3 regions of the Pandoraea sp. LA3 genome follow, and region 2 is predicted to be linked to each of the others. Evidence: predicted binding sites of a transcription regulator. Region 2 holds the regulator's gene; each other region holds the start of a gene.
The links. The regulator sigma-54, encoded in region 2, starts transcription at its own class of promoters, with help from an activator protein. The targets are predictions, from matches to a motif close to TGGCANGNAANCTGCTTT.
Positions count from the first base shown of each region.

Region 1 (4,835 bases), on a different contig from region 2:
GGAAACAGAGCGCGGGAAGCGGGCGGTTTCGGTGGAGGCACTGAGGGCGGGGAGGGAGACGGGCCGGGGCCCCTTTCTGCAGCGAGTTGGGTTTATGTCTGAGCGGCGGAAAGGGGCTCCGGCCCGTCAGGCGGGGGGTGTTCACCCCGTATCACTAGCAGAAGAAAAGAAAAATACGTCGACGCTACTGCGCCGAGGTCTCATGCTGGCAGCAATCCTGCGGCGCGATAGCTCTCGATGAGGTGATCGTAGACCGCGATGTCTGAGCGACTACGCGCGATCAATTGTGCGCCGGCAATCGCGGCGTAGATAGCACGTGCTCGTCCTTCGCTTTGGTCGGGGGCGACGAGCGAGGCTTCGCGCAGCATCCGGGCGAGCCATGTCACATTCACATCGGCAAACGTCATCACTTCCCGTAGCACGATATCGGGCAGATCGTCCGACTCTGCAGCCATGAAGCTGCCGAGGCAGATGCGATTGTCGCGCTCCAGCGCCTTGCGGAACGTGCCGGGATATTGTCTGAGGCATTCGACGGGATCGCCGGACCGTGCGTAGATCGCATCTAGATTGGCGGCAGTGTCTTCCCAGTAGCGTCGGGCGACGGCGGCTCCCAGATCGGCTTTGCTTTCGAAGTGGTGATAGATGCTGGCCGCCTTGATGCCGACGGCGGAGGCGAGATCCCGGAAATTCAGGCCGTTGTACCCGTGGGCCTGAGCGATCTGGGTCGCGGCCAGCAGAATGCGTTCCTTCGAACTCAAGCCCGAATCGGTCGTCCCCACCATTTCCCTGAATACTCCGAAAGTTGAAAAGCCCATTGACGCCAGAGATTATACCCTCTATCGTTAACCTAACGAACGTTAGGTAGTTTTCATCAACACACTGCGCAGAGGGCAGAGCATGAATCTCAAGAGCACCAGTTCCAACGACGAAACCTTGGCGGACATGGCGATTTACGACTTTCCGAGGGGACCGTATCCAACGCGCGTGCGGATTGCCCTGGCAGAGAAAGCAATGGAGCCACGAGTGAAGTTCGAACTCGTGGATCTTTACAAGGGGGATCACAAGCGACCGGCATTCATGGCGGAGAAGAACTACTCCGGCACGGTACCCGTGCTCCAACTGCGCGATGGCACGTACATCGCAGAATGCACGGCCATTACCGAATATCTCGACTGGCTGGACGGCTCCCCGACATTGACGGGCAACACGCCGTTGACCCGGGCGAAGATCCACATGATGAACAAGCGCGCCGAGCTGGAGTTACTCGATCCGATCAGCGTTTATTTCCATCATGCGACGCCGGGGTTGGGGCCGGACGTGGAGCTGTACCAGAACGAGGAGTGGGGTATTCGCCAGCGCGAGAAAGCCGAGCGGGGCATGCAGTACTTCAACGATCTCCTGGAAACGCAGGCATATATCGCGGGTGACGAATTCTCCATGGCGGATATCACGGTAATTGCGGGGCTGCTCTTCGCGTCCTACGTCAAGGTCGAAGTGCCGGAAACCTGCAAGGCACTGAAGGCGTGGCATGAACGGGTGAGGGCGCGCCCGAGCGTGCGTCATCAGCCGGCGTTTGCGGGGTAGTGATCCCCCGGGCGTTCGCCGTTTGCGGATGAGGGCAGTGTCGGGACGGGAGGTGCGTGAACGGGCGCATGCCCGTCCCACCGCAACCAGCGTGGATGCCGCATGCGTGTCGAGTGGGGGGCGCGTGAGTGCCGATAAGCAAGCGGGGTAAACACACGCGCCACGGAGAAAAACCAACTCCTATACTCCAACCATCGCCGAAACACCGTCGTGGTGCATTTTTATCGTCACCAAAGGGTGCGGCGGGCGCGCATAACGGGTGCATCGGCGTGGCTGAAGAGGTGCCGCACCGAAATCGTGCGTGGTGAGTCAAAAAAGCGGAAAAACAGCTCGGGCATGGATATTGCTCGATCTCGACACAGCAATCTGCGGAGAAGCGTATGGTCGAGAGCTATAACGAGATGGCGAGCATCACGGGTGCGACGCGTTCGCACTACCGGCGGTTCGACGACTGGCTGAAATGCCAGCCCGACGATGTCTTGCACCATAAGCGAGCTGAGGCCGATCTGGCGTTCCGGCGCGTCGGCATCACATTTGCTGTCTACGGCAATGAAGCGGGAACCGAGCGCCTCATCCCGTTCGATCTCATCCCGAGAATTATCCCTGCCCATGAGTGGCAGACCTTGCAGACCGGTCTGCGGCAGCGCGTCGAAGCGCTGAACAAATTCATCCACGACGTCTACCACGACCAGAACATCCTGCGCGCGGGCGTCATTCCAGCGGAGCAGGTGCTGAAGAATGCGCAGTATCGCCCCGAGATGCAGGGCGTCGACGTGCCGGGCGACATCTACTCGCACATCGCCGGTGTCGACGTCGTTCGGGCAGGCACAGGGGACGACGGCGTGTTCTACGTGCTGGAGGACAACCTGAGAGTGCCGTCCGGCGTCTCGTACATGCTGGAAAACCGCAAGATGATGATGCGGTTGTTCCCCGAGCTGTTCGCGAGAAACCGCATCGCGCCGGTCGAACATTATCCCGATCTGTTGCTGGACAGCTTGCGGGCCGTGGCGCCGATGGGGGTCGACGATCCTACCGTCGTCGTGATGACGCCGGGCATCTACAACTCGGCGTACTTCGAACACGCGTTCCTCGCCCAGCAAATGGGGATCGAACTCGTGGAGGGGCAGGACCTCTTCGTCGAAGACAACCTCGTCTACATGCGCACCACCAACGGTCCCAAGCGGGTCGACGTCATTTATCGCCGTATCGACGACGACTTCCTCGACCCGCTCGCGTTTCGCGCTGACTCGACGCTGGGCGTGCCCGGATTGCTGAGCGTCTACCGGGCAGGGCGCGTGACGCTCGCCAACGCCATCGGGACCGGCGTGGCGGACGACAAGTCCATCTACCCGTTCGTGCCCGACATGATCGAGTTCTACCTCGGAGAGAAACCCATCCTGAACAACGTGCCGACGTATCAGTGCCGTCGTGCCGACGATCTGGCCTACACGCTCGACAACCTCGGCGAACTCGTCGTCAAGGAAGTCCACGGGGCGGGCGGATACGGCATGCTGGTCGGGCCGGCGTCCACCAAGGCCGAAATCGAAGCGTTCCGGCAACGGCTGATTGCCAAACCCGACGGCTACATCGCGCAACCCACGTTGGCACTCTCCGCGTGCCCGACTTTCGTCGACGCCGGTATCGCCCCGCGCCACATCGACCTGCGGCCGTTCGTGCTGTCGTCGGGCAAGGGCGTGACCATGGTGCCGGGCGGTCTCACGCGCGTGGCGCTCACCGAAGGGTCGCTCGTCGTCAATTCCTCGCAGGGCGGGGGGACGAAAGACACCTGGGTCCTCGAGAAGTAAGCGGCGTTCGCCAGAGACAGAAGACAACTTATCGGGAAGAGATCATGCTCAGCCGTACCGCCGACCACCTGTTCTGGATGGCCCGCTATATGGAGCGCGCCGAGAACACCGCGCGCCTGCTCGACGTCAATCTGCAAAACCTGTTGCTGCCGCAAGACGCCATCGACAATCTCGACGACGAAGACGATACCGATTTGGCACATGCGCTTGCCGGCGGCATCGACAACGAAGCCGGGTGGCGCGCCACGTTGCGTATCTCCGAGCTTGAGCCGGCGTTCAACCGCAAACACGCGCGCGCCACACGTGCGAACGTGCTCGACTTCGTGGTGCGCGATCGCGACAACCCGTCGAGCATCGCCTGCTGTCTGGCCGCCGCCCGCGAGAACGCGCGTGCCGTGCGCGGCACCCTGACGACCGAACTGTGGGAGACCGTCAACAGCACCTGGCTGGAATTCCCGCGCATGCTCGACCTCCTGGAGCGCGACCCGGCGCATCTGTTCGAGTGGGTCAAGGTGCGCTCGCATCTCTCGCGCGGCGTGAGCTTCGGTACGCTGTTCCAGGACGATGCGTTCTACTTCACGCGTCTGGGGCTCTTCCTGGAGCGTGCCGATAACACCGCACGGATTCTCGACGTGCGCTTTCATGAGGCCGTGCGTGCCGACAAGGCCGGGCCGGACGCCTCGCATCCCACGGACTTCTACTACTGGTCTGCCGTGCTGCGCAGCGTGTCGGGGTTCGAGATCTATCGCAAGGTCTACCGTGACGTGATCACGCCGGAGCGTGTCGTCGAACTGCTCATGCTCAACGCCCACATGCCGCGCTCGTTGCTGGCCTCGCTCAACGGCGTGTGCGAAAACCTTGCCACGCTCTCCAATGCACAGTCCGGCGACGTCGAGCGTTATGCCGGTAAACTTCAGGCAGACCTCAAATACGCCGACATCCAGCAGATACAGCAGCAAGGCCTGCACCCCGTCCTGACCGAGTTTCTCGAGCGCGTGTCCGTGCTCGGCAACAAGATCAGCCAGACATTCCTGATCCCGCTCGCCGCCTGATGCCATGCGCCTGATCATCCGTCACGAGACCACCTACCGCTACGACACGCCGGTGCGCTACACCATCCAGCAGCTTCGGCTGACGCCGACGGCGTCCGAAGTGCAACGCATCGTGCAATGGCGGTTGAGTGCGCCAGGCAAACTCACCGCCGCGCGCGACGCGTTCGGTAACGACATGCATACGCTCGTGCTGCACCAGCCGCACGACGAGATCCATCTGCTGGCCGAGGGGGAGGTCGAGACCACGCCGCTCGTCGACGGCAAGCTCGGTGAGACGAGTCACGCCGTACCGGTGTTATGCTTCGCCAGCCCAACGCCGCTCACCGGGCGCAGCGACGGAATCGATGCGCTCGCCGCCGACGCCGGGGTGACCACGCCGGGCGACCTGCTCGCG
Region 1 covers NZ_PTPY01000038.1:623,940-628,774, reverse strand. Annotated here, with positions in the region: gene C5N93_RS25140 (TetR/AcrR family transcriptional regulator) at 201-782, opposite strand; gene C5N93_RS25135 (glutathione S-transferase) at 898-1,584, shown strand; gene C5N93_RS25130 (circularly permuted type 2 ATP-grasp protein) at 1,965-3,389, shown strand; gene C5N93_RS25125 (alpha-E domain-containing protein) at 3,434-4,441, shown strand; gene C5N93_RS25120 (transglutaminase family protein) at 4,446-4,835, shown strand, end outside.
Region 1: a site for sigma-54 is predicted at 1,917-1,934, ahead of C5N93_RS25130 (circularly permuted type 2 ATP-grasp protein). Genes of this name have one in related genera too.

Region 2 (4,835 bases):
GAGGTGGCCGTAGCCACGCTCTCGGGCGTGAATCCGCGCTCCCACCCCTCATGGCCCGTGAGCCACGACAGACGCAGCGTCGCCGCGTTGTCGTCGAAAATGCTTTGCGCGTTGATGCCGGTCAGTTCCACCGCGTCGCCTCGTTCGGTTGGATGTGAGAGCTATTGAAGTCGTCTGTGTTCGCGGCGGTTCGTACCGGATGGCGCCCGGATCAGGGCTGCCAGTTCGCGAGTGCGGTATGGATCTCGTTCGCGCTCGGGGCGTTGATCAGTGTCTCGCGCATTGTGCGGTCGGAAAGCAACTGCGCAATTTCGGACAAGATCTCGAGATGCTGCTGCGTGGCCTGTTCGGGCACCAGCAGGAAAAACAGCAGGGACACCGGCTGGCCGTCAGGCGCTTCGAAAGGAATGGCTTCTTCGAGGCGGATGAATGCCGCCATCGGATGCTTCAGCCCTTTGATGCGGCCGTGCGGGATCGCGACCCCTTCGCCGAGTCCGGTGGAACCCAGACGTTCGCGGGCGAACAGGTTGTCAGTGACCGTAGCGCGCAGGAGCTGGGCATTCTTCTCGAAGAGAAGGCCGACTTGCTCGAAGACGCGCTTCTTGCTGGTGACGGACAGTCCAAGCAGGATGTTGGACTCAGGTAAGAGTTTGAATAAACGGTTCATCTTGTAATGCGGGCGAACGCTTAGTCGCCCTCCAACCCCCGATTGACCTCGCATTATAGACCACCCGCCGCCGTGCTCGCGGAGTGACACCGAACTGGGCCGAACCATACAAAAGGGGCCGTACTACGGCCCCGCGGTGGGTGTTGCCAGACTTACGAGAGACGGATATACGCTCGGGTGGTTCCTTGCGGGTTTTCGTCAGTGTCAGTCAATGCGATGACCACGCCTGAACCGAGCTTATTGCAGCGGTTCCGCCTCAGGAGGGAGTTGGTGGTGCTTGATAGCCTCGCGACCGTGATCCTGAACCTTGTCCTTGTACTGCACTACCTTGCGGTCGAGCATGTCGATCAGCTTGTCGATGGCGGCATACATATTCTCGTCACACTTCTCGACGAAAATTTCCTTGCCCTTGAGATTCACCGTGACGCTCGCGTTCTGGCGTCCCGCTTTCTCCTTGGACTTGTCGACAGAAAGGATCACCTCGACACTAATGACCTGATCGAAATGCCGCAACACGCGTTCAAGCTTGTTGACGACATATTCTTTCAGTGATGCCGTGACTTCGAGATGATGTCCACTGATCTGAAGATTCATAGCTGCTCTCCTTGCTGAAATGCCGAAGTGCACGCCGCGTCATCGTTGACGCTGGCTGGCATGAGCGCGAGCCATTGACGAGACGCAATGTCGCACTGCGGCGTTATGCCCCAGTCGCCAACATGGCGCACCAGGACTGTCCTACAAAGATTTGCGCAAGTTCACTGCGGGGATTCGCATGGCCTCGCGGTATTTCGCGACGGTGCGCCGCGCCACCACAAAACCTTGCTCTGCCAGCAGTTCCGCGATTCGGCTGTCGGAAAGGGGGCTCTGCGGGTCTTCTGCTCCTATGAGTTGCTTGATGAGTGCGCGGATGGCGGTCGATGACGCAGCGCCTCCGGCTTCCGTTGCCACGTGTGACCCGAAGAAGTACTTGAGCTCGAAGGTTCCAAATGGAGTGAGCATGTACTTACTCGTCGTCACCCGTGAAATCGTGGATTCATGTAAACCCAGCGTATCAGCAATCTCGCGTAAAACCAAGGGCCGCATGCCGATTTCGCCATGCGTGAAGAAGTTCTTTTGACGCTCGACAATGGCCTGCGCGACCCGCAGGATCGTGTCGAAGCGTTGCTGGATGTTCTTGATCAGCCAGCGCGCTTCCTGCAACTGCTGTTGGAGGTTGCCGGTGCCCGGATCGTTCCGGTTGTTTCGCAGAATCCGCGCGTACATTTCGTTGATACGCAGACGCGGCATGACTTCCGGGTTGAGTTCGGCCGTCCAGCCGCTTCCCTGCTTGCGTACCAGCACGTCCGGCACGACGTAGTCGGCCTGCGGCGAGCCATACGCCGCGCCCGGGAACGGGTCCAGCGAGCGGATCAGTTGATGGGCGGCGCGCAGGCCATCCTCGGTCACGCCGAGCAGGCGGCGCAGGCGGGTGTAATCGCGCGCGGCCAGTAATTCCAGGTGATCGGTGACGATGCGAAGCGAGAGCGTACGCACGCTGCTGGCGGGCAGACGCTGAAGCTGCAACCGCAGGCATTCCGCCGGGCTGCGGGCACCCACGCCCGCCGGATCGAAGCTTTGCAGGAGGGCGAGCGCTGCGTTGATCTCTTCGGTCTCGAGCGCCAGTTCTTCGGGCATTTCCGCCTGAATTTCGTCGAGCAGGGAGCCGAGATAGCCGTCTTCGTCGAGCGACTCGATCAGAAACTCCACCAGCGCGCGGTCGCGCGGACTGGCCTTGGTCAGGCGCAACTGGGCCAGCAGATGTTCGCGGAGGTTGGGATGGTCGACGTGCAGTTGCGGGCGCGCGTTGTCGTCGTCGTCCGATGCGCTGCCCGAGCGGGCAAAGTCGTTCAGGCTCCAGTCGCTGCCGTTGTCCTGGGCGTTGTCGTCGAAGCGGGCCTCGCCGTCCAGCTCACGGGCTTCGTCGTGACCATTGGCGGGTTCCGCGCTGTCGTTCGAACTACTGGACGACGAACTCCGCTCGTTGCGCAGCGACCCGTCGGTACCCACACGCACCGAGCCGGCGAGCCAATCGTCCTCGCGTTCGAGCATCGGGTTCTGGGTGAGGGCGTGCTCGACTTCCTGCTGAAGTTCGAGCGTCGACAGTTGCAACAACCGGATCGATTGCTGCAACTGCGGCGTGAGGGTCAGGTGCTGCGAGGTGCGGAGTTGAAGAGTCGGTTTCATAGCGTGTCTCGCCTTCATTGTAGAGGCTTTGTCACGCCAACGGAACCGGCCTGACCTCCTATCGGAGGCAGGGTTTACATGCGAAAAATTTGCTTTACATCCGGAAATTTTCGCCCAGATACACGCGACGGACGCTTTCGTCCGCGACGATCTGGTCAGGTGTGCCGGCGGCGAGCACCGAGCCTTCGCTGATGATGTAGGCGTGATCGCAGATGCCGAGCGTCTCACGCACGTTGTGATCGGTAATCAGGACACCGATGCCACGGTCCTTCAGGAAGCGCACGATGCGCTGAATTTCCAGCACCGCGATCGGATCGACGCCCGCGAACGGTTCGTCGAGCAAAATAAAACGCGGCTGCGTGGCCAGCGCACGCGCGATTTCCACGCGACGACGCTCGCCGCCCGAGAGCGACATGGCCGGATTCTCGCGCAGATGGCTCACCTGAAGCTCGTCGAGCAGCGATTCGATACGGCGCTCGATTTCGTCGCGCTTGAGCGGCTTGCCGTTCGCATCGACCTGCAATTCGAGCACGGCGCGAATGTTGTCTTCGACCGTGAGCTTGCGGAATACCGACGCTTCCTGCGGCAGATACGACACGCCCATGCGGGCGCGCTCGTGAATCGGCAGTTCGCTGATGAGGTTGCCGTCGAGCTGAATTTCGCCGTCGTCGGCGGGCACCAGACCCACGATCATGTAAAACGACGTGGTCTTGCCGGCACCGTTCGGTCCGAGCAGTCCGACGACCTCGCCGCTCTTCACGTCGAGCGACACGTCCTTCACGACGGTACGCGCGCCGTACTGCTTCTTGAGCGAGCGTACGACGAGTGCGCTCGGCTTGCCGGCGAGGCCCGCGCCCTGATTGATGGTCGAGGCGTTGCTGCTGGCGGTGCTGTTGGCAGAATTACTCACGCGGATTCCCGATGGACTTGGAGGGCGACAGCGGCGACATATCGCCCTTGGGGGCTGCGGCCGGCTTGCTCGCGCCAGGCGGCGTTGCCTGCGCACCCGTGGCATTGCGCGGGGCGAGGGTGGCGCGCACACGGCCGTTCGGATTGTTGGCGTTGACCTGATCCGAGCCGCTGTTGGCGGTGTAGACCTCATTGTAGGTGTCGTACGTGATCACGCTGCCGTGAATCTCGTCGAGCACTTTGGTACCGCCGGCCAGACGCTTGAGCGTGGCTTGCGTGGTGAGCGTGGCGACTTCGGTCTTGCCGTTGTAATAGATCGTCTGGCCCCACCCGTCGATGTATTCGTCCATGCCGTCGCGCTTCTGACGCATGTAGGCGAGCGGGCCGCCCGGCTTGTAGTAAGCCGTGGCGTACTGATAGCCCTCCGGATCCTGAGTCACTTCGACGCGATCGGCCTTGAGGAGAATCGTCCCCTTGGTCATCGTCACGTTGCCCGTGAAGATGTTGACCTGCTTGAGGTCGTCATAGCTCATGTGATCCGACTCGATGTTGAGCGGCTTGTCGCGGTCGGCGCGTTCGGCGTGGGCGAGCGGCGAGGCCAGCGCGCCGAGAACGGCGAAGGCGGCGGCCAGCGCGCGCAGGGCACGAAGCGTACGCAGGGACGAGAAGGCGGGTCGCAGGTGAAGGCGATCGGTCATGGGGTCTTGGAGCCCTGTTTAGTCTGAGGTGGCGCGCTCGGCGCGGTGGGCGCAGCGGACTGACGGGGAGGCGGTTTTCCGCCCAGCTCCGCCGGCTGGATCGTGCCGTGGACATTGCCGAGCAATTGTACGGCGCGCGTGATGTTATTGAAAATCATGCCATCGCCGTACATCACGGATGCCCCGCGGAACAACTGCACGGGCTTTTCGGTACGCACGATGTCTTCATTCACGAGCACCTGAAAGTGCTCGGAGAGCGCGCGCATTTCCGGGTCGCGCGGTCCCGGCTGACGCACCACGACAGCGTCGTCGTAGAGATCGACGATCGACATGTCAGC
Region 2 covers NZ_PTPY01000034.1:216,791-221,625, reverse strand. Annotated here, with positions in the region: gene hprK (HPr(Ser) kinase/phosphatase) at 1-131, opposite strand, end outside; gene ptsN (PTS IIA-like nitrogen regulatory protein PtsN) at 212-667, opposite strand; gene raiA (ribosome-associated translation inhibitor RaiA) at 905-1,261, opposite strand; gene C5N93_RS15160 (RNA polymerase factor sigma-54) at 1,403-2,890, opposite strand; gene lptB (LPS export ABC transporter ATP-binding protein) at 2,985-3,755, opposite strand; gene lptA (lipopolysaccharide transport periplasmic protein LptA) at 3,793-4,497, opposite strand; gene lptC (LPS export ABC transporter periplasmic protein LptC) at 4,494-4,835, opposite strand, start outside.

Region 3 (4,835 bases), on a different contig from region 2:
ACGCAGGGACGGACACATAGATGAACTCATGAACGGGTGTGCATCAGGCCGCGACCTGCATCTCGCGCCGCTTCGCATCGACGGCGTACCACACCGTCGCCATCGCCGCGATCAGCAGCAGCGGGAATGTCGCCTGATTGATCGTCGACCAGCCGAAACGCGCCAGCAACTGACCGGCGAACAGACTCGCCAGCGCCGTCCCGGCAAAGGTGATGAATTCGTTGGCCGCCTGCGCACGTGCACGCTCTGCCGGACGATACGACATGGTCAGCAGCGTCGTGCCGCCCACAAACATGAAGTTCCAGCCGACACCGAGGAACGCCAGCGCAGCATAGAAATACGCGAGACTCGTCGACATCAGCGCCAGCACGCCGCACAGCGCCGACATGCCGATACCCAGCAGCAGCACCGGCACCACGCCCCAGCGCTTCACGAGATGGCCGGAAAAGAACGACGGCGCATACATCCCGACCAGATGCCACTCGATGATGTGGGCGCCATCGTCGATGCTGTGACCGCAGGCGACGGCCGCGATGGGCGTGGCCGTCATCACGAACATCATCACCATGAAGCCGATCAGGTTGTTCGCCAGCGCCGCCATGTAAATCGGTTGACGCATGATCTCGCCCAGCGGCCGCGCCGGCAACTCATGAGCAGCGCCCGCCGCGCCGCTTGCCGCATGCACCGGCAGATCGCGCAGGAATCCCACGAGCAGCACCAGCGAGACGCCCGACAGAAGCGTGACGACGAGATACGACCCGGCGAACGTCACCGGCGCGAGCCAGTCTTTGCTGCCGGCAGCGAGCGCCGGGCCGATCACGGCGGCCAGCACACCGCCGGTGAGCACCACGGAGATCGCACGCGGTTTGTCTTCGACAGGCACGACGTCCGCCGCCGCCAACCGGTAATAACGCGCGAACGCCTGAAAGACGCCCACGCATGCCGTGCCCGCGCAGAACATGGCGAAGTGACGCTCGTAGATCGCCATGACCGACACCAGCCCGCCCACCGTGCCGAACAGCGCCCCCAGCGCGAAGCCGAGTCGCTGGCCGAAGCGCTGAATGAGCATCGACGCGAAGATCGTCGTGATGGCAGACGCCACGGTGATCAACGAGAACGGCAGCGTGGCGTAGCCCTTGTCGGACGCCAGCATGTAGCCGACGAGGCCCGTGAGCGTCAGGTCGACCGACAGCGCGGCGGTGTAGAGCGCCTGGCAGGCGGCAAGCACGGCGGCGTAGCGGCGTCCGAGTCGGCGGCGCGCAAGCTCGGCTGGATCGGTAGGTGGCGCATCGCGCCCGGCGACGGTATCGGTCATATGCGTGGAATCAGACAAGTGGGGAATCGTTGAGAGTCCTCATCTTGCCGTCGGCCGATTTGGCACGAATGCCAATCATGCATCAAAAAGTGCCACCGAGTGGGAGGATCGCGTTCGCCGATCGTGCGCCCGGCCGCCTCGGCGGAGATCGGCAGACGATTGCCCAGCCTTACCCGGCCTCCCATGCACAAAGGTGATCCACAGCGCGAGCGTCGCGCCAAATCGGTGCGCACCAACTCAGCGCGTCACCGCACCAACGTGCCTCTCGCCGGGCGGCCACCCCTCGGCCGAAAGGACGATGGGAGGTCAACTTTCGCCTGCGCGCCAAAGCCCGGAAAACTTGGATGCAAGTTTGAATACCAAGGTGAATTCCGGCCATCCGGTCGGCCTCCGATACGTCGCTCGCACACGTGAGAAGCCGCCATCGCGGCGACATCCACGCATGCTGGCACGGCCCTTGCGTTAGTCCCCGAATACCGGATCCTCCGGTCTAACCAGGAATAGGGGAAGACGTACCATGAAACGACGCACGCTACTCCAGATGGCGGCCCTCTCGGGCGCCGCATCGCTTACCGGCATGGCGCCGAACTTGTTCGCGCAAAGCAAGCAGCCCATCAAGGTCGGTATCCTGCATTCGCTCTCGGGCACGATGGCCATCTCGGAGACGTCGCTCAAGGATGTCGCGCTCATGACCATCGCCGACATCAACGCCCGCGGCGGCGTGATGGGTCGTCCGCTCGAAGCCGTGGTCGTCGACCCGGCGTCGAACTGGCCGCTCTTCGCCGAAAAGGCACGCCAGTTGCTCACCAAGGACAAGGTCGCCGCCGTGTTCGGCTGCTGGACCTCCGTGTCGCGCAAGTCGGTGCTGCCGGTCTTCGAAGAACTCAACGGCCTGCTCTACTACCCGGTGCAGTACGAAGGCGAAGAGATGTCGAAGAACGTCTTCTACACCGGCGCCGCGCCGAACCAGCAGGCGATTCCGGCCGTGGAATATCTGATGGGCAAGGAAGGCGGCAGTGCCAAGCGCTTCTTCCTGCTCGGCACCGACTATGTCTACCCGCGCACGACCAACAAGATCCTGCGCGCGTTCCTGCACTCGAAGGGCGTGGCCGACAAGGATATTCAGGAGGTCTACACGCCGTTCGGTCACAGCGACTATCAGACCATCGTCGCCAACATCAAGCAGTTCGCCCAGGGCGGCAAGACCACCGTCATCTCGACGATCAACGGTGACTCGAACGTGCCGTTCTACAAGGAACTCGGCAACCAGGGCCTGAAAGCGACGGACGTGCCGGTCGTGGCGTTCTCCGTCGGCGAAGAAGAACTGCGCGGCATCGACACCAAGCCGCTGGTGGGTCACCTCGCGGCGTGGAACTACTTCATGTCGGTGAAAAACCCGACCAACGATTCGTTCAAGAAGGAATGGTTCGCGTACGTCAAGGCCAAGGGGCTGCCCGGCGGCGACAAGCGCGTGACGAACGACCCGATGGAAGCCACCTACGTCGGCATGCATATGTGGAAGCAGGCCGTCGAGAAGGCCGCGAGCACGGACGTCGACAAGGTGCGCACCGCCATGATCGGCCAGTCCTTCAAGTCGCCGGACGGCTTCGACATGGTCATGGACGGCAACCACCACCTGCACAAGCCGGTGATGATCGGCGAAATCCGCCCGGACGGTCAGTTCAACGTCGTGTGGAAGACGAAGTCGACCGTGCGCGCCCAACCGTGGAGCCCGTTCATCGCGGGTAACGAAGGCAAGCCCGACAAGGTCTGATCTTCCTTCCATTCCCTGCGCCGGAGCCGCACCGACGGCTTCCGGCGCATGCAGAGGTTTCGCATGATAACGATAAGACGCTGGACCGCTGCCGCCCTTGTCCTGATCTCTCTGGGCGCTGCGCTGACGATGTCCTCCACGGCCCGTGCGGCCGTCACCAACGACGATCTCGCCGCCCTCGCCGGTGACGATTTCGACGCCAAGGCTCAAGCCATCGATCACCTCGCTGCCGACGGTTCGCCGCAGGCCGCAGCCCTGCTCAAAGCGCTCGCCGACGACACGGCAGCTACCGTGGGCAACAGCATCGCCATTCAGAAGGACGACAAATACGTCGACCCGATCACGGGCGCGCCGGTCAAGGCCGACGACGCCGGATCGCTCACGCTCAACAACGTGCTGCGCGCGAAGGTCGCCACCGCCGCGGCCGCCGGTGCGCTGCTCTCGCCGGATCACGACACGCGTGCGCAAGCGATCGACACGATGCTGCAAAACCCGTCGCCCGCGTTCAAGGCGCTCATCGAGCAAGCCCGCCAGAAGGAGACGGACCCGGCATTGCGCAAGCGTCTCGATCAGCTCTGGGCGCAAACGGCCCTGCACGACGCCGATCCGAAGAAGCGCCGCGAAGCCATCGACCTGATCGCCGCCGCCGGCGATCCGCAGATGCGCGACCTGCTGCTGCCCATCGTCGCCAAACAGGCTGACGGCACCTACGCCGAGCCGGATGCCACCGTGCGCAGCGCCGCCGACATCGCCCTCACGCAACTGGCGTCGGCACAGCGCCGCAGCGAGTTCTTCGGCACGGTCTTCGCCGGTCTCTCGCTCGGCAGCGTGCTCCTGCTCGCCGCCCTCGGTCTGGCGATCACGTACGGCCTCATCGGCGTGATCAACATGGCGCACGGTGAATTCCTGATGATCGGCGCCTATGCCACCTATGTCATGCAGACGCTCTTTCAGCGCTTCGCACCGGGTGCGTTCGATTTCTATCTCGTCGCTGCCGTGCCGACGGCCTTTCTCGTCGCGGCCGCCGTCGGCTTCGTGCTGGAGCGCACCGTCATCAAGCATCTGTATGGACGTCCGCTGGAGACGCTGCTCACGACCTTCGGTATCAGCCTGCTGCTGATTCAGGCGGTGCGCACGCTGTTCGGCGCGCAGAACGTCGAAGTCATCAATCCGTCATGGATGAGCGGCGGCATTGCCGTGCTGCCGAACCTGATGCTGCCGTACAACCGCATCGTGATTCTCGTGTTCGCGCTGGCTGTCGTGGCGATTACGTGGTCGGTGCTGAACCTCACGCGCCTCGGCCTGTTCATTCGCGCCGTGACGCAGAACCGCGCCATGGCCGCCTGCGTGGGCGTGAAGACGGGACGCGTCGACAGCTACGCCTTCGCCTTCGGTGCAGGCATCGCCGGACTGGGCGGTTGCGCACTCTCGCAGATCGGCAACGTCGGCCCCGACCTCGGTCAGAGCTACATCATCGACTCGTTCATGGCCGTGGTGCTCGGCGGCGTGGGTCAGCTTGCCGGGACGATCGTCGGCGCGTTCGGTCTGGGCATCGCCAACAAGCTGCTCGAACCCGTGTGGGGCGCCGTGCTCGCCAAGATCGCCGTGCTGATCCTGATCGTGCTGTTCATCCAGAAGCGCCCCCAGGGCATGTTTGCGCTCAAAGGGCGCAGCGCGGAGGCCTGAATGCAAACGTCGAACTTTCTCCCCGAAGGCGTTGCACCGACGATGTCGCTGGATGTTCCG
Region 3 covers NZ_PTPY01000036.1:551,642-556,476, reverse strand. Annotated here, with positions in the region: gene C5N93_RS20920 (MFS transporter) at 44-1,315, opposite strand; gene urtA (urea ABC transporter substrate-binding protein) at 1,833-3,089, shown strand; gene urtB (urea ABC transporter permease subunit UrtB) at 3,153-4,775, shown strand; gene urtC (urea ABC transporter permease subunit UrtC) at 4,776-4,835, shown strand, end outside.
Region 3: a site for sigma-54 is predicted at 1,762-1,779, ahead of urtA (urea ABC transporter substrate-binding protein). Genes of this name have one in related genera too.